Regions from separate parts of the Pseudoalteromonas sp. T1lg21 genome, predicted to be linked through region 1. Evidence: predicted binding sites of a transcription regulator. Region 1 holds the regulator's gene; each other region holds the start of a gene.
What was found. Region 1 encodes ArgR, which controls arginine synthesis, uptake and breakdown. Its sites were predicted from a motif close to ANTGAATANNTATTCANT; they were not measured.
Positions count from the first base shown of each region.

Region 2: argA (amino-acid N-acetyltransferase) is a predicted target of ArgR. The motif match lies at 3,442-3,459, and genes of this name have one in related genera.
Region 3: gltB (glutamate synthase large subunit) is a predicted target of ArgR. The motif match lies at 1,587-1,604, and genes of this name have one in related genera.

Region 1 is NZ_PQBX01000056.1:744,013-755,186, forward strand. Features, by position in the region: gene ispB (octaprenyl diphosphate synthase) at 151-1,122, shown strand; gene mdh (malate dehydrogenase) at 1,212-2,147, opposite strand; gene argR (transcriptional regulator ArgR) at 2,373-2,840, shown strand; gene C2M25_RS13650 (Dyp-type peroxidase) at 2,837-3,736, opposite strand; gene C2M25_RS13655 (ABC transporter ATP-binding protein) at 3,798-4,841, opposite strand; gene C2M25_RS13660 (ABC transporter permease) at 4,838-6,472, opposite strand; gene C2M25_RS13665 (Fe(3+) ABC transporter substrate-binding protein) at 6,550-7,554, opposite strand; gene C2M25_RS13670 (tRNA-uridine aminocarboxypropyltransferase) at 8,511-9,152, opposite strand; gene lpdA (dihydrolipoyl dehydrogenase) at 9,489-10,913, opposite strand; gene aceF (pyruvate dehydrogenase complex dihydrolipoyllysine-residue acetyltransferase) at 11,102-11,174, opposite strand, start outside.
Region 2 is NZ_PQBX01000004.1:333,238-344,411, reverse strand. Features, by position in the region: gene glnS (glutamine--tRNA ligase) at 1-698, opposite strand, end outside; gene C2M25_RS04070 (DUF3083 family protein) at 927-1,997, shown strand; gene argA (amino-acid N-acetyltransferase) at 2,039-3,379, opposite strand; gene sucD (succinate--CoA ligase subunit alpha) at 3,574-4,446, opposite strand; gene sucC (ADP-forming succinate--CoA ligase subunit beta) at 4,446-5,612, opposite strand; gene odhB (2-oxoglutarate dehydrogenase complex dihydrolipoyllysine-residue succinyltransferase) at 5,789-7,285, opposite strand; gene C2M25_RS04045 (2-oxoglutarate dehydrogenase E1 component) at 7,289-10,108, opposite strand; gene C2M25_RS04040 (succinate dehydrogenase iron-sulfur subunit) at 10,193-10,909, opposite strand; gene sdhA (succinate dehydrogenase flavoprotein subunit) at 10,920-11,174, opposite strand, start outside.
Region 3 is NZ_PQBX01000004.1:106,656-117,829, forward strand. Features, by position in the region: gene C2M25_RS03075 (efflux RND transporter periplasmic adaptor subunit) at 1-1,008, opposite strand, end outside; gene gltB (glutamate synthase large subunit) at 1,705-6,162, shown strand; gene C2M25_RS03085 (FAD-dependent oxidoreductase) at 6,172-7,587, shown strand; gene C2M25_RS03090 (hypothetical protein) at 7,850-8,062, shown strand; gene C2M25_RS03095 (response regulator) at 8,076-8,768, shown strand; gene C2M25_RS03100 (hypothetical protein) at 8,791-9,252, opposite strand; gene C2M25_RS03105 (ATP-binding protein) at 9,319-11,174, opposite strand, start outside.

The sequences.
Region 1 (11,174 bases):
AATCAAGGTTATAAATTTATGTCAGCAAAATTGATCTGAAATAAAAAACTTTACAGTGTTTTTTTAATGAATCATCACAAAATATCGAGCAAGCGCTTTTTTTGTTGTACAATCAGCCCCGTATACCCATAAATATTGGCTCGGAGATCAATGGATATAAAAGCTATCCAGACGTTAATCGAAAATGAAATGGATGACGTCAATCAACTTATACACGCCCAAATGCGCTCAGATGTCGCATTGGTTAACCAACTCGGTTTATACATAGTAAACAGCGGTGGTAAGCGCGTTCGACCTATGTTAGCCATTTTAGCGGCAAAAGCACTCGGTTATGAGGGCAAAGACCATATTACGCTTGCTACTATCATCGAATTTATTCATACCGCAACATTACTGCATGACGACGTTGTCGACGAGTCACATTTACGCCGTGGTACACCAACAGCCAATGCTGAATTTGGTAATGCAGCGAGCGTTTTGGTGGGTGACTTTATCTATACACGTTCATTTCAGTTGATGGTTGGCCTAGGTAAAATGCCAATTATGCAAATTCTAGCTGATGCAACGAATGTTATCGCTGAAGGCGAAGTATTACAGCTAATGAACTGTAATGACCCAGACACGACAGAACAAAGCTACATGCAGGTTATTTACAGCAAAACTGCGAAATTGTTCGAAGCTGCAACTGGCCTTGCTGCAATTATTACCGAGCAAAATGAGCAAGCCCTTGAAGCATTAAACTTATACGGTATGCATCTTGGCACGGCATTTCAATTAGTGGATGATGTACTTGATTACAACGCCGATGCTGAGCAACTTGGTAAAAACATTGGCGATGATTTAGCTGAAGGTAAACCTACCCTACCGCTTATCTACGCAATGCAAAAAGGCACCCCAGAGCAAGTGAAGCTAATTAGAGACGCTATTGAGCTTGGCAATGGTATGGATCACTTAGAGAGCATTCTAGCAGCATTAGCTGATACTAAAGCGCTTGAGTTTGCAATGCAAAAAGCTGAGCAAGAAGCTGACAAAGCGATTGCTTGCATTGCTTTCTTACCAGACACACCGTACAAAAAAGCATTAGAGAGTTTGGCACGCATCGCCGTTGCCCGCGATCATTAAACGCTATTTATTCGAGCCATTAAAAAAGCCTGCATATGCAGGCTTTTTTGTTTTCGGCGATTTAAAAAACCGCCTATCATCTGTCGGAATTAACCGTTGATGAAATCAACACCTTCTTGGATGTCTTTGTTAAGAGTAGCTAGCATGTCGTTTTTAGCTTGCTCTTCGAATGCACTTAACTCACCGTAAGAAAGGATTTCTTCAACGCCGTTTTTACCTAAACGAACTGGGTGTGCGAAGTATGCTGCATCACCGTTTTCAACTGCAACGTATGCGTAATCAACAACTTCTTCACCTTGTAAGCCTTTAACTAAAGACATACAGAAGCGTGCTGCTGCAGCACCCATTGAAAGAGTCGCTGAACCGCCACCCGCTTTAGCGTTAACAACTTCAGTACCTGCGTTTTGGATACGTGGAGTTAATGCTGCAACTTCTTCGTCAGTGAAAGTAACACCTTCAACTTGAGAAAGAAGAGGAAGGATTGTAGTACCTGAGTGACCACCGATCACTGGAACTTTAACGTCAGTTGCGCTTAAACCTTTAAGTTCAGCAACAAATGCTTCTGAACGGATCACGTCAAGTGTTGTGATACCGAATACACGGTTAGCATCGTAAGTACCTGCTTTTTTGAATACTTCAGCAACGATTGGCACAGTGCCGTTAACTGGGTTAGTGATGATACCCACTAACGCTTTAGGACAGTTTCTAACGATGCCTTCAGCTAATGTTTTGATGATACCTGCGTTTACGTTGAAAAGGTCCGCACGGTCCATGCCTGGCTTACGTGGCATACCCGCTGGGATAAGAACGATATCACAACCAGCTAATGCTGCGTCTAGGCTGTCAGCACCAAAGCCTTCAACTTTAACGTCTGTTGGGATGTGAGAAAGATCAACCGCTACACCAGGAACAACAGGGGCAACATCGTATAACGATAATTCAGAACCTGCAGGTAAACTTGTTTTTAATAATAAAGACAATGCTTGGCCGATACCGCCAGCTGCGCCTAAAACAGCAACTTTCATTGGAATTCTCCGTAATTTGAGGTAGGAAATATTTGTGGCCCTAAAGATAATGAAATTAGCGACTAAAAACAAATTTATCCTGCTTATTTCGCGTATAATTTCGACCATAGTTGTAAACTTGGCTGTAAAGACACAGCATTTTGGACGACTTTGTAAACTAATACTGCATAAATATGCAGAGTTGTGTAGAATTACCCTACATTTTATGAATAAAGAAACGGCAACATGCAACCACAAGACAAACAAGAAGCACTGATCAAAGCGTTTAAAGCGCTATTAAAAGAAGAAAACTTCGGCTCACAAGGTGAGATTGTCGAAGCATTAAAAGAGCAAGGCTTTGATAATATTAGCCAAAGTAAAGTCTCTCGCATGTTAAGCAAGTTCGGTGCGGTACGTACTCGCAATGCAAAACAAGAAATGGTGTATTGTTTACCAGCTGAAATGGGTGTGCCAACAGCGAAAAGCCCGCTTCGCCAACTTGTTATCGATATTATGCATAACGAAATGATGATCATTATTCGCACCAGTCCAGGCGCAGCACAATTAATTGCTCGGTTACTTGATTCACTCGGGAAGGCGGATGGTGTACTAGGTACGATTGCAGGTGACGACACTATTTTTATCGCCCCTGCGAAGATTTCTGAAATCGATGTCACGCTTGAGCGCGTGCGCACTTTATTCGATACCGTTTAAAGCTGCTTTAAAAAGTTTACTGACGGGGCGAAAAACGCAGATCCCATATCGGCTTGAGTAAAATCGAGCCAATGATCATAGCAATCGCCCTGCCCTAAGCGACTCTTTAATACCTGTTCAAACGCATCCCCTTGCGCAGCACACGAAACCATTAAAATTCCCTGTTTATGCACATCACCAAATGGCATGCTTTGGTTTAGCAATAGTGGCTGGCCATGCTCATCTTTTAATTCACTACGAACCGCATGACTGGTTTCTACAGCAGGCACAATCAAGCTGTTATCTAAACGCGTGCGCCCCATGATTTGCTCTTGCTCAGACAACGATAAATGCTGCCAGACACTCAAATCATGCACAAAGCGCTGAACATGGATATAACTGCCTTGGTCTTCAAAGTGTCCCGGTTTATCGATAAGTGCTGTGCTACGCTTTTGGCGACCATGTGGCGTATCACCCGCATAGATAAAGCCGTTAAAATCACGCCCGTCTAAAAATCGAAAATTACGAACCTGCTCCACCAGCTCAACATCCGGTGTTAATAATTTTAGGATTTGCAGGGCAAATAGATGATTGACATCTTCGCGGTCTGAGCGAATTTGTACAAACAAATCAAATGGCTGGGCACTAATCACATGCTCACTGTGAGTTACATTCGGAAAGCTTTGCAATTGACTAGGAATAAACTCGGGCAAGATATGCGGCCAATACTGAGCACCAAGGGCAACCACGCACGACAGCATGGCTTCTGAGAACTGATCAGCAAACTCATCTTGAATGACGCTGACGCGTTTTAGTTTTTTACGTAATGACTCATCATGGCCATCGTAAACATTAAAAAACAGGTGCAAACCATGTAAGTTTGCTTCAGCACAAATCCCAGATTGCGCTTGCGCCATAGTGAATCCTTAGCTTCTCGTTATTTGCACAAAGCCAAGGATTCAAGATTGTTATTTATCACTAATCATGAAAAAAATTGACTGTGTGCGGCATTATTTTTATTTTTACAGGCTGCTCAACAGCTAACACGCGATCTTGCTCGGCGGCAACTTCACACTCTTGACCTGCAATATTGATACGGTACACATAACGCGTGCCGATAAAACGTCTTTGCAAGATAGTTAAACTGTTTGCGTCACTGTGCGCAGCTTCACACAACTGAATATGGTGCGGTCTTATATACACTTGACCTTGCTGGCAATTAGTATTGCTTGCCGTCAATGACTGAACCACACCAAACGCCGTTTCGTATTCAGTTGGCGTTAATACTTTTGCCGTTAAGTATATGCCCGTACCAAGAAACTCTGCAACCACCTTTGAGTTAGGTTGACTAAATAACTGCTCCGGAGAGCCCTGTTGGGCGATTTTTCCACCATGCATAACAGCAAGCGTGTCAGCAAATGCGAAAGCTTCTTCCTTTGAGTGGGTAACAAATACCGCAGAAACCTGCTGAGCTTTAATAATGCGGCGTATATCGGCGATAAGCTCAAAACGTACTTGTGTATCAATATTCGAAAATGGCTCATCAAGTAATAATAAACTTGGTTTGTAAGCAAGTGCACGGGCTATTGCCACTCGTTGCTGCTGGCCACCTGAAAGCTGATGCGGGTATCGCTGTGCACAACCATCGAGTTTAACAAGGCTAAGCATTTCATCTACACGCTCTCGCTTTTGTGCTTTGCTCATGTTGCTAAGGCCAAACGCAATGTTGTCGCTCACCGTTAAATGAGGAAATAGCGCATAGTCTTGGAACATCATGCCAATATTACGTTTTTCCGGTGCAACAAATAGCCCACTATCGTTAACCACTTTTGAATCAATACTCATATAGCCTTGCTCAGGCTGTAAAATCCCGGCAATTGCCTTTAAGGTTGTGGTTTTGCCGCAGCCACTTGCGCCAAGCAAACAGACGATTTCATCTTGTTCAACATTGAGGTTTAGTTCACTCAACACCTGAGTCGCATTGTACTGATAAGCTAAGTCTTTAATTATCAAATGACTCATGAGTGATTTTGCTCCATCGAACGATTAACGAAATACAAAGGGATTAACCCAACTAACACGATAAACAAGGCCGAAATTGACGCAAGCTCCAATTGCTCATCACTAACATATTGAAAAACATGGGTGGCCAGCGTTTCAAAATTAAAAGGCCTAAGTAATAAAGCGGCCGGTAATTCTTTCATACACTCAATAAACACTAATAAGCCAGCTGTTAGAATGCCGCGTTTTAATAGCGGTAAATGTACTCGCCAAAGTGTTTGTAAGGGCCCCTTGCCCATTGATTGGCTGGCCATATCAAGTGATGGGCTAATACGTAAAAAACTGCTTTCAAGTGCGCCATGTGCAATCGCATAAAAACGCACAACGTAAGCAAAGATCATCGCAAATAAAGTGCCACTTAAAAGTAACCCCGGTGATAAACCAAAAGGCTCAAGCCAATTATTTAATGCATCATCCAGCTGTGTTAATGGCAGTAATACGGCAATCGCTAACACAGTACCAGGTAAGGCGTAGCCAGTACTTGCTAAACGCCCTGGGAGCAAAGGGTAAGCTTGTTTAGCAATGCGCTGATAAAACAATACTAATAAGCTCAATAGGATAGTTGCAATGCTCACCACAACAGCCACTTTAAAACTTTGCCAAGCGTAATTAAAAAATGCCCCATTCCATGCTTCATCTGCATAGACAATGGCGTATTTAACTAACACCCCAACCGGTAGGATAAAAGCCAATACCAGCACAACTGTACAAGCAAAGCTTGCAGCCCACGCCGCACCGCCTTTTAAGCGATACAAGGTTGCGCTGTTTACGCTTGACTGACGTTCATACACGGCTTGATTGCGACGACTAAAGCGTTCAACCATGATGGTTAAAAACAAAATCAGTAACATGATACCTGAGATTTTCGCCGCAGCAGTTAATGAGTAATAGCCAAGCCATGTATCGTAAACAGCGGTCGTCAGTGTGCTCACAGCAAAGTAGTTAACAGTAGCAAAATCAGCCATAGCTTCCATACTGATCAATGTAACCCCTGCCACAATCGCCCCACGACCAAGAGGCAGACTAACGCGCAAAAAACTCTGTAATGGCGATAAACCCATCAGCTGACTAGCTTGTACTAGTTTAAAAGACTGCTCTCTGAGTGCAGTTTTAAAAATTAGGTATAAGTAAGGATAGAGTACCAAGGCAATCATAAAAATAGCCCCAGTCAATGTACGAATATCAAAAAACCAGTAATCGTCTGGTGATTGCCAACCAAACCAGTCTCTGAGTGCGATCTGTACAGGCCCTGCGTAATCAAGTAAGTCGGTATACACGTAGGCGATAAGATAAGTTGGCATTGCTAAAGGCAGCATTAACGCCCATTCAAATTGCTTACGCCCGGGAAAGTCACAGTATGCAGTTAACCAAGCTAGCGGCAATGCAATTATACAGCTTAACAGCCCTACCCCTGCAATGAGAATTAGCGTATTACGGGTATAATCCCACAGCACCGTATCGAAAAGGTGCTGAAATACATCTGAATCCCCTTGCAGAGATTCAAATAACAAAAAGCCTAATGGCGTAACAAGCAACAGGCCAATAAGCCAGGCTGTAAGCTGCCAACGCGACAGCGAAAACTTCACATGCATAAGTGGATTAATACCAGATAAAATAAAAGCTGTTAAAAAACAGCTTTTATAAAATTGTGTAACGAGGAATGTTCTCGTTATAAATCAAACTTTACTTCATCAATCAGCTTCAGTGCCACAGGGCGATATTTGCTTATCTCATCAAGAGGAAGACTGTCTTCTTTAAACTCACCCCATGATGCAACCATCTCAGATAATGCAACCCCTTGCTTTACAGGGTATTCCATATTCACTGAAGCATACATATTTTGCGCCTTATTGTCGGTCATATACTCAATCAGTTTCAAGGCATTTTCAGGGTTTTTAGCATAACGGGTCATAACAACGCCCGATACATTGATATGAGAACCTCGGTTTGTTTGGTTAGGAAAGTTAATATAAACCGCTTCAGCCCATGATTTTTGCTGCTCATCTTGCATCATTTTACCAAAATAGTAGCTGTTACCTAACGCCAGATCACATAAACCTTCTTTTACTGCTTTGACTTGCGCTCTGTCATTCCCTTGCGGCTTACGTGCTAAATTGGCTTTAACCCCCTCAAGCCATTGCTTAGTTTTTGCTTCGCCATGGTGAGCGACCATAGAAGCAACTAAACCTAAATTGTATGGATGTTTGCCAGAGCGAGTACAGATTTTACCTTTGTATTTTGGGTCCGCTAAATCTTCGTAAGTTAGCTCTGCAAGTGCACCAACGCGCTCTTTTGAAGAGTAAACATTACGTACGCGTTTAGTAAGTGCTATCCACTGACCATCTGCATCGCGAAAGGTGCTTGGCACATTCGCGTTTACCACATCACTATTGATTGACTGCGTTAAACCTAAATCTTCTAGTTGAATAAGTGCACTAAAATTTGAAGTTAATACTAAATCAGCCTTACTGTGTTTACCTTCGCGCTTAACACGCTCAATCAGCCCTTTTTTTGCAAATACCACATTAGTTTTAATGCCTGTTTGCTTGGTGAAATCGTCCAAAATAGGTTGAATTAAGAACGGTTGGCGAAACGAGTAAATATTTACTACATCAGCAGCAAATGCTGGCGCAGTTAAAAATGCGCTAAGTAATACAAAGGCTGTTTTTTTCATTTTATTACACCTAAATAATAACAATTATCAAAATATTTTACCTAGAGTTAGGGCAAAGTGCACCCGTTTAAACTCATAAATAAACTAACCAAGCTGCCATTTGGGAATTTACATGTAAGACATATCTCACCCGCATGGCAGTTATTGAGTAAAAAGCACCAGCAAACACTGCACAAAAAACCATAACCATTTGAAATAAAACAACTTAGTTTAAATGACAATAAAATAACCAGCAGTTTAAACAAGATTTTGACCTACTCAGCGCTTCCTATTTCTCTATAATTACTTACATCAACTAAGCAAGAAGCTTAATGAGTAGATGGATAAGGAAGCATTACTCATAAAACCGCGGAATAAGGTTCATTAGGAGAATAAGGAATCAAGGACAGGCTCAGGAAGAGTAACGCAATGGAGTGACAACCTACGGACAACATCAGGATGATGTGGAATGGCATAACAGCAGGACGTTGTTATACAGGAAGTTCAAAAAGTGGAATAAAGGACAGGCCGTTAGGGCATCGCAATGGATTTGCAAGTAAAGGGATAGTGTCAGGATGGCACGTAAGGGAATGGTAAAGTAATTACCAGCAAGGATGTAAAGGACTAATAAGGAAACAAGGCTGGATTGCCTTATATTGCACAGAACCAATAAGTAAAGTGTAATCGCATGGATTGGCAAAGTTTAGGGAGTTGATTAGATTCAATTGCAGGATGCAAAAAATTAAGAAGATTCCGCAAGCGCGACTAGTGATAGTACGCGCTTTTCTTTTGCCTATAATTTAGTAAAGAGTTATACCAATTCGCTTAATTAAGTGGTCTATTTTGAGGCAATAAAACCTCGTCGATAACAAGGCAAAAATTTCGTTATTTAGTTGTTCTAAATCAGTAATTTTTAACGCAGGTAGCGACAGGTTTAATCCCTCAAAATGATTAAGTATTATTGCGGATTGGTACTATTACTCCGGTCGCCCCTTATTTCGCTTACCTAGCAGGTAGGCATCTCTGAACTTAATAAAATGTTGTTCTAGCTTTTGAGTAGCGTCTTTCTCACCCGCAAGCGCAAGTACCATAATAGCCACCTCAGCGGTGCCAAGTTGATGTTCGTGTGGAGCAACACGTAATCGATAATCCGAAAGTTTTTCAGGTGTGATTGAAAGCACAGGTAAATTATCCAGATAAGGACTTTTACGGATCATTTTCTTTGCTTCGCGCCAAGTACCATCTAAGAAGATAAACAACGGACGCTTACCTTCAACAGGAGTTACTTCGGTGATCACCCGCTCTTCGTCGTCAACATCGCTGGCAGGGAAAATAACCATAGGTTGATACTGAGGATCTGCCAACAAGCTCAGTAAGGCATCATCAGGATTCGTTCGATCCCATTTAAAGGCATAGTTTTCTGGCACGATTTCAGCAATTAAACGGCCAGTATTTGACGGCTTAAAACTCTCATTGTGATACATAAGTAAACAGACTGCGGCATCGCACTTTGCCTGCTCAACGCCTTCACAAATACAATAGTGCTCGGCTAATAAACATCGCTCACAACGTGTTAGTTTTGCTCCTCGCGCTTTAAATTCACGACGAGACTCAGCCATTTGTTGAGTGCGAAGCACTAACACGGAATTATTTGAGATAGTAGCCACTGTATTTACCAGAAAATTAAACGGCGCGTATTGTAGCTAAAAATATGGGGAATAGATATTAATCTAAGTGGTTAGTGGTTAGTGGTTAGTGGTTAGTGGTTAGTGGTTAGTGGTTAGTGGTTAGTGGTTAAACAAGTATAATTCATTTCATGTATAACAAGCTTTTGTTCAATTGCAAAAAATAAAACAACTCTCTCGATCAACTAACGACTGACATCTGATATCTAACCTCTAAGAAAACAAAAACCCAGCCAAAGCTGGGTTTTTAAAACGATTAGTCAAAAGAACTTACTTCTTTTTAACTGCTTTTTTGTTTGGAAGGTCAGTGATTGAACCTTCGAAGATTTCAGCAGCTAGACCGATTGATTCGTTTAATGTTGGGTGAGCGTGAATAGTTAACGCTAGGTCTTCACCGTCTGCGCCCATTTCAACTGCTAAGCCGATTTCACCTAGCATTTCACCTGCGTTGATACCAACCATAGCACCACCGATAACACGACCTGAGTCTTTATCGAAGATTAGCTTAGTTTGACCTTCAGTACGTGCTGAAGCGATTGCACGACCAGAAGCAGCCCAAGGGAATACAGCAGTTTCGATGCTTAAGCCTTGCTCTTTAGCTTCTTTCTCAGTTACACCAACCCATGCGATTTCTGGATCTGTGTATGCGATTGAAGGGATGCACTTAGGATCGAAGAAGTGTTTCTGACCAGAGATAACTTCTGCAGCAACATGACCTTCGTGAACCGCTTTATGTGCAAGCATTGGTTGACCAACGATATCACCGATAGCGAAGATGTGACCAACGTTTGTTTTAAGCTGCTTATCAACATTGATGAAACCACGCTCATCAACATTAACGCCTGCTTTATCAGCATCAACAAGCTTACCGTTAGGTGTACGACCTACTGCAACAAGTACTTTGTCGTAACGTACTGCGTCAGCTGGTGCATTTTTACCTTCGAATGAAACGTATAGACCGTCTTCTTTCGCTTCAACACCAACAACTTTAGTAGAAAGCATTACGTTGAACTTGTCTTTAACGTAACGTTGGTAGATTTTAATAACGTCTTTATCAGCTGCTGGAACTAATTGATCAGCAAACTCAACTACGTCAATTTCAGAACCTAGCGCACGGTATACAGTACCCATCTCAAGACCGATGATACCACCACCTAAAACAAGTAGTTTCTCAGGAACGTCTTTAAGCTCTAGTGCACCTGTTGAGTCAATTACACGGTCATCTTCAGGGATGAAAGGTAAGTTAACAGGTTGAGAACCTGCTGCAATAATAGCATTGTCAAAAGTGATTGTTGTTGTACCGTCAGTACCTTCAACAGCAATTGTGTTGCTGCCTGTGAATTTACCGTAACCGTTAACAACTTTCACTTTACGCATTTTAGCCATGCCGTCTAGGCCGCCAGTTAATTGACCGATTACAGACTCTTTCCAAGAACGGATTTTGTCTAGGTCGATTTCAGGCTTGCCAAAAGTAACGCCGTGAGATGACATTTCTGCAGCGTCATCGATCACTTTAGCTACGTGTAAAAGTGCTTTTGAAGGAATACAACCCACATTTAGACATACACCGCCTAATGTGTTGCGAGATTCTACCAATGTTACTTCTAAGCCCAAGTCAGCAGCACGGAAAGCCGCAGAATAACCACCAGGACCACCGCCTAGTACAACAACTTGAGTTTTTAATTCGTTGCTCATGCTATTACCTTAAATGTTTGAACGGGACACTGCCCCTATGTTTAACTGCCATGTTTCTGCAAGGCAGAAAGGGAGAGCAGATATCTATACCAAGATTGTTCTATGGCAAAGATTGTATCATTGCCAATGGTAAAAATCCCAGCAAAAAACACCTTGCTGGGATTTGATTCTTATAATTTACGAGACGATTACATCACTAGTTGACGAATATCGCTCATGTAGCTTGCTAGCGTCACAGTAAAGCGTGCTGCTAGGGCACCG
Region 2 (11,174 bases), on a different contig from region 1:
TCAAGAGTACATAATGAATGTGTGATACCTTCTAACGCATCAGAGATACAGTGCGTGAAGTCATACATTGGGTAGATGCACCACTTGTCACCCGTTTGGTGATGATGTGCAAAACGTACACGGTATAAAATCGGGTCACGTAAAACGATAAACGAGCTAGCCATATCGATTTTTGCACGCAGTACACACTCGCCTTCTTTGAATTCACCATTACGCATTTTTTCAAAAAGCGCTAAGTTTTCTTCAATCGGTGTATCACGGTAAGGGCTGTTTTTACCTGGCTCTTTTAATGTTCCACGATATTCACGTGCTTGCTCTGGTGACAAGAAACACACATACGCAAGGCCTTTTTCGATTAGCTCAACAGCATAGCCGTATAACGCATCGAAATAGTTAGATGAATATTTGATTTCACCATCCCACTGGAAACCTAACCACTGCACATCTTCTTTAATTGAGTTTACGTAATTGATGTCTTCTTTTTCTGGGTTAGTATCATCAAAACGTAAATTACAAAGACCTTGATAATCTTTGGCAATACCAAAGTTTAAGCAAATCGACTTTGCATGACCAATGTGTAAGAAACCGTTTGGTTCTGGTGGAAAACGCGTGTGCGTAGTCGCATGCTTACCGCTTGCGAGATCTTCATCGATACGCGTTCTAATAAAGTTACTTGGGCGATTCTCAATTTCCGCCATAGGAGCATAATCCTCTGAATATTGCATGGTGACAAAACTACTGCATTATTACAAAAACAAACCCTAACATACAGTAGTTGAACCATGTTTATTGAAGATAATAAGTCGATTCTTGAATACATAGTTCACAGACTCGACAAAATCGGTAAAAAAATTGTTCTAACGCAATAAAATGATCATTGACTAGCGATATAGTGCCGTCAGTTTCATTACCAATAAGGAAAAAAGATGGCTTCGCTCAATCAACACCGAGTCTATATTCCAAGCTCAGCACGTGCAAACCAGTATGTGTTAGTTGAATTTAAACCTACTGATGAGTTTTTTGCCCAGTTTACTAATGTAAGCTGCGCTTATAAGCGTCTTGCAAGGGAATTATTTGCGCTATGTGATGAGTATGAATTGCATAACGTACATTTAATCGCAAACGATAAACTACCTGTGGTTCGTTACCATGATGAAGCATACAGTTTAGAAACCGCTAAGCAGATTTTATTTTTCTACAATCCGCAATACCATGAAGCACATAACGTATTTGCCGATGGTGAAGTTAGATGCAAAAAAATACGTTTATTATTCTTAGCAACCGGTGAAGATATTCGTGCACATGCAGCAAGTTTTCATCATAATGTGCAAAGAGTGATTAACTCATTACAAGAAAAACTATTAAGCGGCCAACCACCGCTTAAAATTCGCGATCATCAACATCTAACTTATGATTTATTTGCCAAAGCAAAAGGTCACAAAGAAAGCTATGGCTATAAATTACGTAGCTTATACCCACGCTACCAGTCTCGCCAATGTCATTTACCTACACAGCACAGCGAAATGACCTATGCAGGTTTTTCAATTCCTGTTACACGTGCCATTAAAACGCAATTTCAACATATGTTGAATGAAGAGAATTACACGCTGTTTTATCAATACATCTTTGATGCATTTAAACGAGCTTGCGAAAAACGAGCGCTAACCCTTGGTGCTTTTATCGCTAATGGTACCCGCCCTATTGTTCGTAATAGCAATATTGATAACGCACAAAGTAACAGTGAACTGCAAAAGCTAACCTTTGATTGCAGCTCAGAGCAAGTGCAATTACAACATTATTGGGATGCAAATCAACTTGTTGATTCTCTACATTTTGTGATTGCCGCAGCCGATAAAGACAAGCATGACATTGGTTATGGTAAGTTTATGAATCAAGTGCAAAGTGCCATAAATGAAGTAACCGATGAACTGGCGTTTAATCCGACTCGCCAAGATTTACGTGTGCGTTTTTATCAGCACATAAATTATCAATATTAATGAATTACGATGAGAGGTGACGCGCTTGCGTCACCTTTTTATTAACGGTTTTTACTTAACTTAGTAAGGTCTAAACGCAGTACCTTAGAACGCCGCTCATAGTTATAAAGCGCTTTTTTCTTAGCTGGCAACTCATCGACTGTTACCAATTCAAAACTCTGCTCTAAAAACCAGTGGATGCTACGTGTCGTTAAGGCAAATAAATGTGAGTAACCCGCACGTTTAGCCTTGTTGATGATAAATCGCAGAAGAAAACTGCCACGATCGGCATCTCGATATTGTGGATGCACAGCCAAACTCGCAAATTCTCCCACTTGTTCATCAGCAAACGGATATAGCGCAGCACAGGCAATGATAACGCCATCACGCTCAATTACAGTAAATTGCTCAATTTCAATTTCAAGTTGCTCACGCGAACGACGCACTAAATAGCCCTGCTCTTCAAGTGGTCTGATAAGGTTAATAATCCCCGTGATATCAGAGATACTTGCACTTCGTAATTGCTCAGAGCTTTGCGGAGCGATTTGCGTACCAATGCCATCTAATGAGAAAAGCTCTTGTAACAAAGCACCGTCTTCTTTGTAACTCACTAAGTGACAGCGATGTACACCACCACGACACGCATCAATCGCCGCTTGTAAGAATACGGTTGCACTTAAACATGAATCTGGTTGATTGCGATAATTTGCTAATACATGCTCTGCTTCATTTGGCATAAGCTCAGCGATTGCTTCGCCGTTTTCATCCAAAATACCGGCTTCTTGACAAAAGCCTAGCATCTTATCGGCACGCAGTTTTAACGCTACTTGCGTGGCAATTTCTTCTGCTGTTAAGTTAAAGCTTTCACCGGTCACTGATGCTGCAATCGGACCGAGTAACACGATACCGTTGTTATTTAGCTGATGGCGAATACCTGCAACGTCAATGCGTCTGACTCTTCCTGAGTGATGGTAATCGACACCTTCATCAACACCTAAGGGTTGGGCAATAACAAAATTACCGCTGACAACATTTAAGAATGAACCTGACATTGGTGTACTACTCAAAGATGTCGATAAGCGTGCTGTGATGTCAAATTGCATTGCACCGGCAACTTTTTTTATTACATCAAACGTTTCGTTATCGGTCACTCGTATCTCATTGTGAAACTGACTAGTTATGCCAACTTGCTCAAGCGCGGCATTAAACTGTGGGCGAGCACCAAACACTAAAACAATCTTAATACCAAGACTCGTTAAAAGCGCAATATCATTGATGATACTGCGACAACCAGACTGGTCAATCGCCTCACCACCAAGCATGACAACGAATGTTTTGCCTCTGTGAGCATTTACATAAGGGGTTGACTGGCGAAATCCATCTACCAATTCTGTGGTACGCACGTAATATTTACCTTATTAAAGTCGAATGTTTTAATAAAAACAACTATACAAGCCACAAGTGTAGAGAATTTATATTCACAAATAAAGCATTATTATTCTTAATTTGTAGGCGGATTTTTCGTGCGGGTTATAAGAAAGTGATAGATACAAAAAAGGCCCGCATAAGCGAGCCTTTTTTAAGAGTTCAGAACTGATTACCAGCCTGTTTTCTCTTTAAGTGCAGCACCGATATCAGCTAGTGAACGTACAGTTTTTACGCCAGCAGCTTCTAATGCAGCAAATTTCTCATCAGCAGTACCTTTACCGCCTGCGATGATTGCACCTGCGTGACCCATACGCTTACCTGGAGGTGCAGTAACACCCGCAATGTAAGAAACAACAGGTTTAGTCACGTTGTGCTTGATGTATTCTGCAGCTTCTTCTTCTGCAGTACCACCGATTTCACCGATCATAACGATAGCTTCAGTTTGCTCGTCTTTTTCGAACATTTCTAAAACGTCGATGAAGTTAGTACCAGGGATTGGGTCACCACCGATACCAACACATGTTGATTGGCCGAAACCAGCGTCAGTAGTTTGCTTAACCGCTTCGTAAGTTAAAGTACCAGAACGTGATACGATACCTACTTTACCAGGCTTGTGGATGTGACCAGGCATGATACCGATCTTAGTTTCACCCGGAGTGATAACACCTGGGCAGTTAGGACCGATCATACGAACACCAGTTTCTTCAAGCTTAACTTTAACGTCAACCATGTCTAGTGTTGGGATACCTTCAGTGATACAAACGATTAGCTCGATGCCAGCATCGATAGCTTCTAAGATTGCATCTTTACAGAAAGGAGCTGGTACGTAGATAACTGATGCAGTTGCGCCAGTTGCTTCAACAGCGTCACGTACTGTGTTGAATACTGGAAGACCAAGGTGCGTTTGACCGCCTTTACCTGGGCTTACACCACCAACCATTTGTGTACCGTACTCAAGCGCTTGCTCAGAGTGGAAAGTACCTTGACCACCTGTGAAACCTTGACAGATAACCTTTGTATCTTTATTGATTAATACAGACATTATTTGCCCTCCGCAGCAGCAACAACTTTCTCAGCTGCGTCTGTTAGTGATTCAGCAGCGATGATGTTAAGGTCAGACTTAGCAAGTACTTCACGACCTAGTTCAGCGTTAGTACCTTCTAAACGTACTACTACAGGAACGTTTACGCCTACTTCTTTAACTGCGCCAATGATACCTTCAGCGATCATGTCACAACGTACGATACCACCAAAGATGTTAACTAAAACAGCTTTAACGTTGTCGTCAGATAGGATGATCTTGAATGCTTCAGATACACGCTCTTTAGTAGCACCACCACCAACATCTAGGAAGTTAGCTGGCTTACCACCGTGTAGGTTTACGATGTCCATTGTACCCATCGCTAGGCCTGCACCGTTAACCATACAACCAACGTTACCGTCTAGTGCAACGTAGTTAAGCTCGAAGCTTGCAGCGTGAGCTTCACGCGCGTCTTCTTGTGAAGGATCGTGCATTTCACGGATTTTAGGTTGACGGTAAAGCGCGTTACCATCTACACCGATTTTACCGTCTAGACAGTGAAGGTTACCTTCGTCTGTGATTACTAGCGGGTTGATTTCTAATAATGCGAAATCGAAATCGTTGAACATGTTTGCAAGACCCATGAAGATCTTAACGAACTGTTTCATTTGAGTAGGGTTTAAACCTAGTTTGAAACCTAATTCACGAGCTTGGTAAGCTTGAGGACCAACTAGTGGATCGATCTCAGCTTTGTGAATTAATTCTGGAGTTTCTTCTGCAACTTGCTCGATTTCAACACCACCTTCAGTAGATGCCATGAAAACAACTTTACGAGAAGCACGATCTACTACAGCGCCAAGGTATAATTCGTTAGCGATGTCAGTGCAGCTTTCAACAAGGATTTTAGCTACTGGCTGACCATTTTCGTCTGTTTGGTAAGTAACTAAGTTTTTACCTAACCAGTTCGCAGCGAACTCTTTAACTTCGTCGATTGTTTTAACTAGCTTAACACCGCCAGCTTTACCACGGCCACCTGCGTGAACCTGTGTTTTAACAACCCACATATCACCGCCGATTTTCTCAGCAGCTGCTGCAGCTTCTTCAGGTGTATCGCAAGCGAAACCTTGAGAAACTGGTAAACCATATTCGGCAAAAAGTTGTTTTGCCTGATACTCATGCAAATTCATGATGCTTTATCCAATTTTTTATACTAAAAGAGCTGAATATTTATGCAAATAGCCAGCTATCCCAAATTGCGCACTTAGTATAAATCCCAAGGCTCCACATGAAAACCCCAGTTAGACCAAAGGCGCAAAAAAAAAGCTGTGAACGAGGTTCACAGCTTAGTTTTTATACAACCAGATTAAACATCTAGTAGTAAACGAGTTGGATCTTCAAGTAACTCTTTAATTGTTACTAGGAAGCCTACTGATTCTTTACCATCGATTTGGCGGTGATCGTAAGATAACGCTAAATACATCATTGGTAAGATTTCAACTTTACCATTTACAGCCATTGGACGATCTTGGATTTTATGCATACCTAAGATTGAAGACTGTGGTAAGTTGATGATTGGTGTAGATAGTAATGAACCGAACACACCACCGTTAGTAATTGTGAAGTTACCACCTGTCATATCTTCGATAGATAATTTACCGTCACGACCTTTAATCGCAAGCTCACGGATACCTTTTTCGATTTCAGCAACTGAAAGTTTGTCACAATCTTTAAGAACTGGTGTCACAAGACCACGTGGTGTAGAAACCGCGATGCTGATGTCGAAGTAGTTGTGATAAACAATATCATCACCGTCAATAGACGCATTAACTTCAGGGAAACGCTTAAGTGCTTCAGTTACAGCTTTCACATAGAAAGACATGAAACCTAAACGGATACCGTGACGCTTTTCAAATACTTCTTGGTACTGCTTACGAAGATCCATGATTGGCTTCATATTAACTTCGTTGAACGTCGTTAACATTGCAGTTGAGTTTTTCGCTTCAAGAAGACGATTAGCAATTGTTTTACGTAAACGCGTCATAGGAACACGTTTTTGCGTACGGTCACCCATAGGTGCTGCTGGCGCTGCTGCTTCAGCTTTTGGTGCTGCTGCAGGTGCTTTTAAGAATGTATCAACATCTTCTTTAGTTACACGACCGTTTTTGCCTGTACCTTTGATTTTAGATGCATCAAGACCTTTCTCAGCAATTAAACGGCGTACTGACGGTGTTAAAACGTCAGAGCTGTCGCTTGAATCGCTTGCTGGTGCAGCTTCAGCTTTAGGAGCTGCTGCTGCCGGTGCTGCACCCGCTTTAACTGTACCAATTACTTGCTCACCAAGTACTGTTTCGCCTTCAGCGTGAATGTGCTCACCCATGATACCGTCTTCTTGAGCAACAACTTCAAGAACAACTTTATCAGTTTCGATGTCAACTAGGTTTTGATCGCGAGTTACCGCTTCACCTGGTTGAACGTGCCAAGTAGCAATTGTCGCGTCTGCGACTGATTCTGGAAGTACAGGTACTTTAATGTCCACTTCTTTACCTTCTGATGCTGGTGCTGATTGCGCCGCTGGCGCGTCTTCTGATTTAGCTGGTGCACTATCACTTGCTGGTGCAGCATCTGCATCACCAAGTAATGCAATTACTTGTTCGCCAAGTACCGTTGCACCTTCTTCTTGTGAAATTTCAGTGATCACACCGTCATTTGGTGCAACAACTTCTAAAACAACTTTATCTGTTTCGATATCTACTAAGTTTTGGTCGCGGCTTACTTTGTCGCCAACACTTACGTGCCATGTTGCAACTGTAGCATCAGCAACCGACTCAGGAAGTACAGGAACTTTAATTTCTGTGCTCATTGCTTATCCTTTCTTTTCAATAGTAAGCGCATCAGCAACGAGCGCTTGTTGTTCTTTATTATGCACTGACATGTAACCACACGCTGGTGATGCTGATGCTTTACGACCTGCGTAAGTTAATTTAGCACCCGCTGGGATTGCATCAACAAAATGATGTTGAGAGCAATACCATGCACCTTGGTTTTGTGGCTCTTCTTGACACCAAACAAAATCTTTAACGTGTTGGTAACGTTGCATGATTGTATCCATTTCAGCATGTGGGAATGGATATAATTGTTCTACACGAACAATAGCAATGTTATTTAATTCAAGCTTGCGACGCTCTTGTAGTAGCTCGTAATAAACTTTACCGCTACAGAATACAACGCGCTCTACTTTGTCTGCTGCAATATCATCGATTTCGTCGATCATGTTGTGGAACACACCTTCCGATAACTCTTCAAGTGTTGATGTTGCCAGCGGATGACGAAGTAATGACTTTGGTGTCATAACAATCAATGGACGACGAAGTGGACGTACAGATTGGCGACGTAGCATTGCATAAACTTGCGCAGGTGTTGAAGGCACACAAACTTGCATGTTGTGATCAGCACACAATTGTAAGAAACGCTCAAGACGTGCTGAGCTATGTTCAGGACCTTGACCTTCATAACCATGTGGAAGTAAACATGTAAGACCACATAAACGGCCCCACTTCTGCTCACCTGAGCTTAAGAATTGGTCGAATACAACTTGTGCACCGTTAGCGAAGTCACCAAACTGCGCTTCCCACATAACAAGTGAAGTCGGCTCAGCTGTTGCGTAACCGTATTCAAATGCAAGTACCGCTTCTTCTGAAAGTACAGAGTCGAATACTTCAAACGCACCTTGCTTTTCGCTGATATTTTGCAGCGGCAAGTAAGTTGAAGCGTCTTTTTGGTTATGGATTACAGCATGACGGTGGAAGAATGTACCACGGCCTGAGTCTTGACCTGTTAAGCGAATATCAGTACCTGCATCAACAAGTGTTGCATAAGCAAGTGTTTCGGCCATACCCCAATCAAGCGCTTTTTCGCCTGTTGCCATTAGCTTACGGTCATCGTAGATTTTCTTAACACGAGACTGAGCTTTGTGGCTTTCTGGGTAGTTTGCGACCTTTTCACCAAGTTCTTTTAACTTTTCAACAGACACTGTTGCATCGTACTCAACATCCCAATCGTGGCCAACAAATTTTGCCCAATCAGAAGAGTGTGATGTTTCTAGCTGAATTTCTTCAACAACACAGTTGCCTTTGTCTAAGCCATTACGGTAATCATCTGCTAGTGCTTTAATTTCATCTTCAGAGAATGAACCTTCAGCAACAAGTTGATCTGCGTAAATTAAACGAGGAACTGGGTGTTTTTTGATTTTTTGGTACATAAGTGGTTGAGTCGCATTCGGCTCATCCGCTTCGTTATGACCATGACGGCGATAACATACTAAATCAATCACTACATCACGTTTAAACTGATTTCTGAAATCAAGGGCGATTTGAGTTACAAATGCAACCGCTTCTGGGTCATCAGAGTTAACGTGGAAAATTGGTGCCTGAACCATTTTCGCAATATCAGTACAGTATGGTGTAGAACGTACATCAGACTGCTTAGACGTTGTGAAACCAACTTGGTTATTAACAACGATACGGATACTACCACCACAACTAAATGCATTAGTTTGCGATAAGTTAAATGTTTCTTGTACAACACCTTGACCTGCGATTGCAGAGTCACCGTGAATAGTAATTGGTAAAGCTTTAATACCTGACTTGTCACCTAGACGGTCTAAACGCGCACGTACCGAACCCATAACTACTGGGTTAACGATTTCTAAGTGAGAAGGGTTAAATGCAAGTGCCATGTGCACGTTGCCGCCCTTAGTTGCAAAGTCAGATGAATAACCCATGTGATATTTAACATCACCTGAGCCTAATGTGTCTTTGTGTTTACCAGCGAACTCATCGAATAATTCTGATGGGTTTTTACCTAATACGTTCACTAGTACGTTCAAGCGACCGCGGTGAGCCATACCAATAACAGCTTCTTTTTGTCCGCTTTCACCTGCACGATGAATAAGTTCTTTAAGCATTGGTACTAACGCATCACCACCTTCAAGTGAGAAACGTTTTGCACCTGGGAACTTAGCCCCTAGGTATTTTTCAAGGCCATCTGCAGCTGTTAATCCTTTAAGGATTCGTAGCTTTTCTTCTTTTGAGAAGGTTGGACGTGATTGCACTGATTCTAAACGTTGTTGTAACCAACGCTTTTCTTCAGTTGAAGTGATGTGCATATATTCAGCACCAACCGACCCACAATAAGTCGTTTTAAGCGCTTGATATAGCTCACCTAATGGCATGGTTTCGCGACCGACAGCAAACGAACCCACATTGAATTCACGGTCAAAATCAGCTTCAGATAATTCGTGGTACTCTAATTCAAGATCACGAACACGTTCGCGTTGCCAAATACCTAATGGATCTAGGTTGGCATTTTGGTGACCACGGAAACGGAAAGCATTAATAAGTTGTAGCACTTTGACCTGTTTAGGATCACCAGAGCCACCCTCTGCTACCACTACTTCTCTATGCTTGTTTTTAGCAAGCTGTGCAAATTGTGAACGAACTTCTGAATGTTTAACGTCAACATCCACACCATCAACTTTTGGTAATTGTTCGAACACTTCTCGCCATTCTTCTGGCACAGAAGTCGCATCATCTAAGTACGCTTCATAAAGCTCTTCTACGTAAGCAACGTTACCGCCGTTTAAGTGAGAAGATTCTAGCCATGCCTTCATCACACCTTCGTGCATTTATAAGCCCTTTTCTTTAGCGCAGAAATTAATTGTTGTAAAAACAAGGTGGTTAATCACTTAACCACCTTACATATTCAAGCTTTAAACAGCGCGGTTTAAAAGCATTGATTTGATTTGTCCAATTGCTTTGGTCGGGTTAAGACCTTTTGGACACACGCTAACACAGTTCATGATACTGTGACAACGGAACACGCTGAACGCATCGTCAAGGTCAGCAAGACGCTCTTCAGTTGCTGTATCGCGGCTATCAGCCAAGAAACGATACGCATGAAGAAGACCCGCAGGACCGATGAACTTGTCTGGATTCCACCAGAACGAAGGACACGATGTTGAACAACATGCACATAAGATACACTCATATAAGCCATCTAACTTATCACGTTCTTCGATTGACTGAAGACGCTCACCCGCCGCTGGCGTGTCGTTGATTAGGTAAGGCTTAACTTTTTCGTATTGAGTGTAGAACTGACTCATGTCAATAACAAGGTCACGTACCACAGGTAAACCTGGTAATGGGCGAATTACGATTTTACCTTTGCCACCTTTAAGTAGCGTTGATAAAGGCGTGATACACGCTAAACCATTTTTACCATTCATGTTGATACCGTCTGAACCACACACACCTTCACGGCATGAACGACGGAATGATAATGTTGGATCTTGCTCTTTTAATTGCATAAGCGCATCCAATACCATCATATCTTGGCCTTCTTGCGTTTCTAGCGAGAAGTCTTGCATACGTGGTGCATTATCAACATCTGGATTGTAACGATAAACCGAAAATTGTACTTGTGCCATCGTCTCGCTCCTAGTATGTACGTGCTTTAGGTGGGAAAGCTTCACGCAGTTTCGGCGCGTAGTTTACATCACGTTTGCTCATTTCTTCGGTCGTAGGATCGTAGATTGAGTGACATAACCAGTTTTCGTCATCACGATCTGGGTAGTCAAAACGAGAGTGAGCACCACGGCTTTCTGTACGGAAGTTAGCAGCTACTGCTGTTGAGTAAGCTGTTTCCATCAAGTTATCTAGCTCTAGACATTCGATACGTGCAGTGTTGAACTC
Region 3 (11,174 bases), on a different contig from region 1:
GCGTTGGTTTTGGCGGATGCCAGAAATCTCATTGTCAAAACGTACGCGGGTTGTCACCTCGCGGTTATTCACTTCAGGTGAAATGGCTGAAAGAGTGCCTGTGACATGACGAGCACCTAACGTAAGCTCAACTTGCATACCAAGACCTAGCTCATTGGCGTAGCTTTCTGGTACTTGCAGTTCTGCTTCAAAGTTACTTAAATCGACCAATGTCATTAATGGTTGGCTTTGTGTGACAGCTTCTTTTTGTTGCACTAATAAGTTACCCACAATGCCGCTTACACTGGCAGTGATAGTAAGTTCATTTACTTGTCTGAGTAAGTCGTCAACAATCAGTTGTTGACGAGCCAGATCACGCTCTGCGGCTTTTAGCTCAAATGCGAGGGTATCTTTGGCTAGATTAACTTCTTGCTCGGCGTGCTTATAAGAAAGCTTGGCACGGGCTAAGTCATCAACCGCTTTTTCTAGATCTATTTGGCTAATTAAATGTTTCTCGATAGAGATTTTAGCTCGGCGGTTTTCTCTATCAGCGGCATTGAGTTCAACTTGCGCTAAATCGAGCGCTTTAGTCAGGCTCAGTTTTTGTCTGCGCGCTTCAAGTTGCTTGCGTTGTAATTCACCTTCTAAACGTGCTAATACCGATTGCTGTTGCTTTAGCTCGTTGGTTAGCTCAGGACTGGTTACGGTTGCGATCACTTCATTTACCTCAACGCTGTCACCGGCTTTTACTTTTAAATCGACAAAACCACGTTCAGGGCTATAAACCTTCGGCGCATTAGCTGCAACGATTTTACCGCTCGCGGCCACATCTCTGATGAGCGTCTTTTGAGTCACTTCGCTAATTTGTAAGCTCGCTGCATCTACCGAAATGCTGCCATCGCTACTTGCAAATAATGCTTGAAAGCCAAGCGCACCAACAAGTATTACACCCGCTACTACTATAAGTGGTTTTTTTATGGTGTTTTTCTTCGCCACGGTAATATCTTGGGCGCTGGTATCCTTAATCATTTTAACTCCTTACGATTCTCAAAACACACGATCATGAAGCCAACGGCAAGCATGGTAAGTGGAGAAGCCATAAACAAACTGATAGTGAACATTTTGAAATCCTTAATTTCGCTGATGTCTTATCAATACCAGTAGCGTGCCAACTTTTAAATTGTTGATTTTTATTAGGATTTATTTTTGTTGCAGGTTTATTATCTGTCCGCGGACAGAAAAAGTGTCCGCAGCGGACACTTTTAAATTGCTGATTGTTGACGCAAGGGTAAACAGACTAAGACATTGCGACTAAGGTCGGCTGCTCAGATACATAGTTTGTAACTATGCTAAAGCCAAGAGTAAATAATGATGCAGCTGTACTGCACTAGAGCCCATTAAAAACTGCATTGATATTCATAGCGTGAATAATTATTCAATATTGCGCGCAGTTTACGTTAACGTAAAGGTGCGGGTTTTTAGATTATTTTTTTACAAGTTGTTAAATTTGACACCAGTGTCATAAAAAAATAACGGGTAAAATACGACTAAATGTAAAAATTTAGCTTAGAATTTAAAGTGTGCCTTAAGTGAGAAATATTCATGAATATGAATATGTATTCAAAACTCTATTGACTCATGGGATATTTGGCGATAGTTTTGTTCGTCTGCTAGCACTGTCACAAAAGACTGAACCGCTAGTCGTTGTAGCAAGGGGAGGGGTCTATGTTATACGACTCAAAATTAGAAAAAGATAATTGTGGCTTTGGTTTAATAGCCCAGGTCAATGGTCAGGCGAGCCATCGCTTGATTCGAACAGCAATCACTGGCTTAGATCGCATGGAGCACCGTGGGGGTATTTCTGCCGATGGTAAAACCGGTGATGGTTGTGGTTTATTAATGCAAAAACCTGATAGTTTCTTTCGTGCTATTGCCAGCGAACATGATTGGCATTTAGGAAAGAACTACGCCGTAGGCATGGTATTTTTAAATGCCGATCCTGTACTTGCGCAAACAGCTAAAGATGTGTTGAGTGAAGAACTCGAAAAAGAAACCTTGAGCATTCAAGGCTGGCGCGTAGTACCGACTGATGCGTCATGTTTAGGACCAATTGCAAAAAAACAACTACCAGGCTTTGAACAAATTTTTGTTAGCGCACCAGAAGGCTGGCGTCCAAAAGATTTAGAACGTCGCTTATATGTAGCGCGTCGTCGTGCTGAAAAGCGCCTTGAAAACGATGAACATTTTTATATTGCCAGCTTATCCGGTTTGGTCACTGTCTATAAAGGCTTAATGATGCCTGTAGACTTGCCTAACTTTTATTTAGATTTAGCTGACATTCGCATGACCAGTGCGATTTGTGTATTTCACCAACGTTTCTCTACTAATACACAACCTCGTTGGCCACTTGCACAACCATTCCGTTATTTAGCGCATAATGGTGAAATCAATACGATTCAAGGTAACCGCCAGTGGGCCCGTGCCCGTGCGTACAAGTTTGCCTCACCACTTATTCCTGATTTGCAATCAGCTGCACCATTCGTTAACGAAAGCGGCTCAGACTCTTCAAGCTTAGATAATATGCTTGAGTTGTTCTTAGCCGGTGGCATGGATTTATTCCGTGCAATGCGTATGCTTGTGCCGCCAGCATGGCAAAAGAACCGTGCTATGGATGAGGACCTACGTGCATTCTATGACTTTAACTCAATGCATATGGAACCATGGGATGGCCCGGCTGGTATTGTTATGTCTGATGGCCGTTTTGCAGCCTGTAACCTTGACCGTAACGGCTTACGCCCAGCGCGCTATGTAATCACGCAAGATGGTTTTATTACCCTTGCCTCTGAAGTCGGTATTTGGGACTACGCGCCTGATGAAGTGGTTGAGAAAGGCCGTGTAGGCCCGGGTGAACTGTTAGTTATTGATACTCACCAAGGTAAAATTTGGCATTCAGATGAAATTGACCAAGATCTTAAGTCACGTCATCCATATAAAGCATGGCTTGAAGCAAACGTTAAGCGTTTAACGCCATTTGAACAGCTTGCAGAAAAAGACGCAGGTAACCGTTCATTTGATGATGAAACATTGCTTAAGTATCAAAAAATGTTTGGCTACACCAACGAAGAACTTGATAGCGTTATTCGTGTAATGGGTGAAAATGGCCAAGAAGCGACAGGTTCAATGGGGGATGACACGCCATTTGCGGTACTGTCAGAAGGTCATCGTTCATTGTTTGATTACTTCAGACAAAAATTTGCGCAAGTAACCAATCCACCGATTGATCCGCTTCGTGAAAACCATGTTATGTCACTGGCAACCTGTATTGGTAGTGAGCAAAACGTATTCAACGAAACAACTGGTCACGCAAAGCGTTTACAGTTTGATACACCTATTTTGATGTATGCAGACATGAAACAGCTTTTAAGTGCTGATCAAGCGCATTATAGCTATTGTAAAATCGATATTACTTACACTGCAGAAGAAGGCCTTGAAAACGCCATCACGCGTATTTGTGATGAAGCGCAAGAAAAAGCGGCAGCGGGTTGCGTAATGCTCGTGTTAAGTGACCGTAACTTCAGTGAAACACAGTTACCTATTCCGGCAGCAATGGCGGTTGGTTCTATTCAAAAGCGTTTAGTTGATAATAACTTACGTTGTGAATCAAATATTATCATCGAATCGGGTAGTGTCCGTGATGCGCATCAGTTTGCGGTATTACTTGGTTTTGGCGCGACGGCTATTTATCCGTACCTTGCTTATGAATCTTTAGTTGCGATGAGTGACAAAAAGATTCTTAACAAGAGCTATTGTGAGGTCACACTTGCCTATCGTAACGCGATAAATAAAGGCTTGTATAAAATCATGTCGAAAATGGGTATCAGTACCGTTGCATCTTATCGCTGCTCAATGTTGTTTGAAGCAGTCGGTTTGTCTGACGCGATTGTAGAAGCCTGTTTTAATGGCGTAGCAAGTCGTATTAAAGGAGCCTGTTTCACTGATTTTGATGATGACCAACGCAAGCTTCATAAATTGGCATTTAGTAAACGTAAATTATTAAGCCATGGCGGCTTATTAAAATATGTTCATGGCGGTGAATACCATGCTTATAACCCAGACGTTATTCAAACACTGCAAAAAGCTGTGCGTTCTGGAGAATATAGTGACTATGTAGCGTACGCTGATCTGGTTAATAATCGTCCGATCACTAACTTGCGTGACATGCTTGCACTGAAAGTGCCTGATGCAGGCATCAGTATTGATGACGTAGAACCTGCAACTGAGCTATACAAACGTTTTGACTCAGCAGCAATGAGTATTGGTGCGTTATCGCCAGAAGCGCATGAAGCGTTAGCAATAGCGATGAACCGTTTAGGTGGTTGTTCAAACTCTGGCGAGGGTGGTGAAGACAAGCTTCGCTACGGCACAGAGAAAAACTCACGTATTAAACAGGTTGCTTCTGGCCGCTTTGGTGTAACACCGCATTACTTACGTAGCGCTGATGTGATTCAGATTAAAGTGGCGCAAGGTGCAAAACCAGGCGAGGGTGGTCAATTACCAGGTGAAAAAGTGACGCCGTATATTGCAAAATTGCGTTACTCAGTGCCAGGTGTGACTTTGATTTCTCCACCGCCGCATCACGATATTTATTCGATTGAAGATTTAGCCCAGCTAATTTTCGATTTAAAACAAGTAAACCCAGAAGCACTAATTTCGGTGAAACTAGTGTCTGAGCCGGGTGTCGGTACTATCGCAACGGGTGTTGCCAAAGCGTATGCCGATTTAATTACCATTGCAGGTTATGACGGTGGTACCGGTGCAAGCCCGCTTACTTCGGTGAAATATGCGGGTAGCCCATGGGAGCTTGGCCTTGCTGAAACTCAACAAGCGCTAGTAGAAAATGGCTTACGTCACCGTATTCGTTTACAAACCGATGGTGGTCTTAAAACGGGTCTAGACATCATTAAAGCTGCTATTTTAGGTGCTGAAAGCTTTGGCTTTGGTACTGGTCCTATGGTGGCACTTGGTTGTAAGTATCTGCGTATTTGTCACTTAAATAACTGTGCGACCGGTGTTGCAACGCAAGACGATACACTGCGTCAAAAGCATTATCATGGTTTGCCTGAAATGGCGATGAACTACTTCAAGTTTATTGCCCAAGAAGCACGCCAAATTATGGCAAGTTTAGGGGTGACTCGTTTAACTGATTTAATTGGTCGTTTGGACTTACTTGAAGCAATTGAAGGTAATACTGAGAAACAAAAGAAAGTGGATCTGTCGTCTGTAATTGCTGTGCCGAACAACCCAACAGGTGAAACACTGTATTGTAGTGCGCCAAATAGCTCACACTACTTAGGTCAGCTAAATGAAACCTTGCTTGAAAAAGCAAAACAAGCAATTGACGAAAAATCGGGCACCTCATTGGTAAGCCGTATTTGTAATACCGACCGCTCTGTGGGCGCGATGTTATCGGGTTATATTGCCTCTAAACATGGCAACCAAGGTATGGCTGCTGATCCTGTCTCTATTGAGCTTCATGGTACAGCGGGTCAATCATTTGGGGTATGGAATGCGGGTGGTCTTGAAATGACCCTCGTTGGTGATGCCAATGACTATGTTGGTAAAGGCATGGCTGGCGGTAAGCTGGTAATTCGCCCGCCGCTTGGTTCATCGTTCGAAAGCCACAAAGCAACGATTGCTGGCAATACCTGTCTATACGGGGCAACGGGTGGTAAGTTATTTGCTGCTGGCTCTGCAGGTGAACGTTTTGCTGTTCGTAACTCAGGCGTACAAGCAGTTGTAGAAGGTGTCGGTGATAACGGCTGTGAGTATATGACTGGCGGTGTAGTGTGCGTACTTGGCAAAGTGGGTATTAACTTTGGTGCGGGTATGACAGGTGGCTTTGCCTATATTCTTGATGAAGGCAAAGACTTTGAAAAACGCATTAACCCAGAGCTTGTTGAAATTGTTACGCTTGAGGGCTTAGCTTCTCATCAAGAGCATTTACGCGGTCTTATTGCTGAGCATTTAGAGCTGACTGGCTCAAACCGCGCTGAGCAGATTTTAGCTAACTTTGATTTATACATGCCGATGTTTAAATTGGTTAAGCCAAAATCTAGTGATGTAAAAAGTTTACTCGGACACCGAGCGCGCAGCAGCGCAGAGCTTCGTGTTCAGGCTCAGTAAGGGGGTAGTATGAGCGAAAATGTATACCAGTTTATCGATGTACAACGTGTTGATCCGCGTAAAAAGCCAATTTCAGCACGTAAGCAATCTTTCGTAGAAATATATGAGCCGTTCTCTGAGACTCAAGTTAACTCACAGGCGGACCGTTGTTTAGATTGTGGTAACCCTTACTGTGAATGGAAATGCCCAGTACATAACTATATTCCACAATGGTTAAAGTTAATTCGTACTGGCCGTATTTTAGAAGCGGCAGAGCTTTCTCACCGTACCAACAGCTTACCCGAGGTGTGTGGCCGAGTTTGTCCACAAGATCGCTTATGTGAAGGCTCATGTACGCTAGAAGAAGAGTTTGGTGCTGTCACTATCGGTAATATCGAAAAGTACATTACAGATACGGCCTTCAAGATGGGCTGGAAACCAGATATGTCGTATGTGGTTTGGTCTGACAAAAAAGTGGCTATCATCGGTGCAGGCCCAGCTGGCTTGGGCTGTGCAGATATTTTAGTTCGTAATGGGGTAAAACCTGTGGTGTTTGACCGTCACCCAGAAATCGGCGGCCTTCTTACATTTGGTATTCCATCATTCAAACTTGAAAAAGAAGTGATGCAAAAGCGTCGCGAAATTTTCACGGAAATGGGTGTCGAGTTTAAGCTAAACACTGAAGTTGGCGTTGACATCACCCTTGATGAAATTTTGGCTGAATATGATGCCGTATTCTTAGGGGTGGGTACCTATCAAAGTATGCGTGCAGGGCTTGAAAATGAAGATGCAGACGGTGTGTTTGATGCACTGCCATTCTTAATAGGTAACACCAACCGTGTTATGGGCTATGCAGAAGACAAGCAAGCTTATATCGATATGGCGAACGAAAAAGTCGTTGTATTAGGCGGTGGTGATACAGCAATGGACTGTGTGAGAACCTCTATTCGACAAGGTGCTACACAGGTTACCTGTGCGTATCGTCGTGACGAAGAAAACATGCCAGGCTCAAAACGGGAAGTTAAAAATGCCCGTGAAGAGGGCGTTGAGTTTACCTTCAACGTTCAGCCAAAAGGTATTGTGGTTGATGAGCAAGGTAAAGTTGCTGGCGTTAAAATGGTGAAAACACAACTCGGTGAGCCGGATGAAAATGGTCGTCGCCGTGCTGAAGAAGTAGCAGGCTCTGAGCATATTATTGAAGCAACCAAGGTGCTCATGGCATTTGGTTTTAAACCTCATAAAATGGATTGGTTAGAACCGTATGGTGTTGAAATCAATCATTGGGGCGGTATCAATGCACCAGAAAAAGGCGAGTTTACTCACCAAACAACTAATCCTAAAATCTTTGCTGGTGGCGATATTGTCCGCGGCTCAGACTTAGTGGTAACGGCTATTTTCGAAGGCCGAAATGCCGCTGAAGGGATTATGGACTATTTAGGCGTTTAATTACGAAGTTGCCGATTCATTTGTTTAAAAGCAAGCTGCCTAGCTTGCTTTTTTTTGCCTACTTTTTAGCTGTTTTGAAAATTTAATCAAGATTCAGAAAAATAATGAAAAAATAGCGCTTATTACCTACAATCTACGAATGAATTTTACTGCAGAATCGATAAAATTCATTATTTCGTATTAACTCCATATTTGCTCCACATTGTTGCGTTTTAATGTTCATTAGAGGCAGAAGCCCATCTGAATATTTGATGCTAACAACATGGATAAAAAGAAAATGTTTTGCGAACACACAAATACCGAGCAGTTAAATTTTTTTCAGCCAAGTTCAAAATCTGAAAATGATTTACTCGATGAGGTCATGAACAGTGAAGACCTGCACGATATTCTGACCATGGTTTTATTAGATGAAACCTTATCAGATGCGCTTAAAGCGATGGTGAAGCAACAATTAAAAACAATAAAAAAAATATAAAACGGAAATAAAAATGCCCCAGATATTAGTCGTCGAAGACGACTTAGATATTGCAGAGCAAGTACTGTTGTTCTTCAATGCATCTGGCTTTACCACTCACCACATCACTGATGGCAGTGCTGTGGTTTCGTGGGTTAAAGCAAATAAACCAGATGCGATAATTTTAGATGTAATGTTACCTAATTTAGATGGCGTGGAGTGCATGAAGCAGATCCGCGCTTTTTCTATGGTGCCAATTATCATGGTAACCGCAAAAGTTGAAGAGGCAGATAGATTAAAAGGGCTAGAACATGGCGCTGATGACTATGTCTGTAAACCTTTTAGCGGTGCAGAGCTGGTGATGCGCGTAAAAGCTATTTTAAGACGCTGTGCACCAGCGCCGGTTGTAAGCGATGCGATGAATTCGCCTGCTGCGATTTGCTTAAACGAAGACGCCCTCGAAGTTGAAATAAAAGGTGTGTCTTTGGGTTTAACTAAAGTGGAATTTGACGTATTTAAGCTTTTGTACAAAGCCCCTAAGCGTGTTTTTTCTAGGCAGCAGATACTTGATCATATCCAACCTAATAATTTTGATATTACCGACCGCGTGATCGACAGCCATATCAAAAATATTCGCAAAAAACTGAAGAATTTACAGTTCTCTCCTAAGATAGTCGCTTCCGTTTATGGAGCAGGCTATCGCTATGATGAACGTCAAATCAATTGATTTGGCGTTCATCGCTTTTCTATTAGTTACACACTGTACGTTCACCTTTTCGAATCGAATGGGTGAACACATACACAGATAACTCTCTTGCTTGAATATCTTGCCAAATGCGTTTGCTTGGAACTGGGCATAGAGCGTAATGTAAATATTGGCTTAGTGCTTCACCTTCAAGGGCAATCGCAGAGGGTGTTTGTACGTATACTTGAATAGCATCAGTTGAGTACTTAATTTGATTTAAACGCCATTGACCTAATAAAAATTGCTTTGCAAAGAACTGAGAAATACGTTGCTTAGCAGCTTCAGAGAGGGGTGGGTACTCTATTGGTTTTTCGTAGCTTGCATAATAAAGCCCTGCACTTATCAATAAGCTGGCAAACGCCACGTAAATAGGAAGTGGGGACTTCTTGGTTGTTTTAATTTGGCTTTGGCGGTGTTTACGCTCAACAGATTTAGCCCATTGAGCATGCTTTAATGACTCTGACATGGTTCCATTCCACAGTAGTTTATAGTGCTATTTAAGCAATAAAATGTGGTGGAAAAATGGAGAGGTTTATTTTCTGCTTAAAGGGAGCAAGATTCTGATACATAACCCCCCTGACTTTCCTGGTAATGCGTTGATATTCCCAGACATCAATTCAACAAAGCTCTGACAAATTGACAGCCCTAAACCTGAGCCTCCTGATGCGCGGCTTCGAGATTCTTCGACACGATATAAACGGTCAAAGAGTTTGCCAATATGTGCTTTGCCGACACCAGGAGAGGTATCATCGACTTGAATAAACAGCTCTTGCTTGTTTGCTCTTACTTTAAGGCGAACATGGCCTGGGCTGTCTGTATAAAGGCATGCATTAGTAAAAATATTGTTGAGAATTTGGTCGAGTTTTTGTTTATCTACCGTGATTGCAACATCATCTGCAATAACAATGTCAGCAAAAAATGTGAGCTGATGACTGCAAACATAACGACGCATGTCTTGCTCGTATTCAGCAAAAATCTGCGCGGCATTATATTGTTGAAGATTCAATGTCAGGGTTTTATTTTCAGCTTGAGACAACTGGTACACATCTGAAATTAAGTTATTTAGTTGCGCTATTTTGCCATTAATCTTGCTGTAGGCGAGATCGCGGTTTTCTTGAATATCAAGCTCAAGCGCTTCTATATGCAGCTTTAAAACGCTCAGTGGGGTGCGTAATTCATGGGAAATATCAGCAAGCATCTTGTCTTTTTCAATCAAGTTGTATTGATAAAGCTTTGCTTTAAATAATGCTTTTCGATGTTTAAAGTAATAGAGCACTAAGGCAAGGGTGCTAAACAACAAAACAATACCGGCAGTTAGCAACCAAATTTGTTTTTCTAGTCGTTGGTTATTCATTTGTGCCGTAGCGAGTTTATTTTTTTGAATCTCATCATCAATGCGTTGCTGTTGCTCAATAGCTGTTAGTTGCTTTTTGTTTTTTTCGACAGCTTGATTTAAATGCTCTTCAAACAAAGATTCGGCCAGTTTATTTTCAAGCTTTAGCTGCTCTGCTGCTAGTTTGTAATCACCGATAAGTTCGGCATAAATTGCGGTATAGCCATGCTGTTTTTGATTCAATAAGCGATTATCAATACCCACTAACAACTCTTTTGTGCGGCTTAAATAAAGACCAATGAGCTCAGGGTTTTTAAGTGCTAAATGCAGTTCAATTAAATTAAAGTAAGAATAGAGTTGGCTTAACGTTGATCCTGATTTAAGTGCCGCATTGAGACCAGACTCAGCACTGCTGAGCGCCATATGCTGGTTGTCTATCTTCAAATACAATTGCATCAATGTATGTTTAGCTGTAGCCATATTTTCATAAGCCTTTACGTCGGCTAAACGAGTATAGGCATTATTTAGTAAAGGGAGCGCTTGCTCCAAATCACCACGCTTATACACCAGCTTGGCAAGTTGTAAGCTGGTATCGGCAATATTAATTTGGTTTTTGGTTTTAATATCAAACTCGAGTGCTTTTTTATAGAAGTACTCAGATTGAGAGAGGTCATCAAGTCTTTGAGCAAGATTTGCTAGGTTATAAAAATTAGTGGCAATCAGTTCATAATTATCGCTGTTTTCTAATAAACCTTGTGCTTTTACCTGATGATGCATTGATTGTTCAAGATCATTGAGTGTGTCATATAGCGAACCTAAATTGCTATGGCTTTGTGCTTGTAGGTTCTTGTCTTCAAGCTCGTTGGCAAGCGCTAAGGCTGCCATATAATGATTTTTTGCTTCTATTGTTTTTACTTGGCGACGATAATTGATCCCCAACTCTTTTTGAATATGGTATTGGTCCTTTTTACTCAGACTAGCTAGCTTCTGTAATGGCAGTAACAGTTCTATCGCCTCGTTATAATGACCTTGTTTACGCAAAAGAGGCGCTTGTG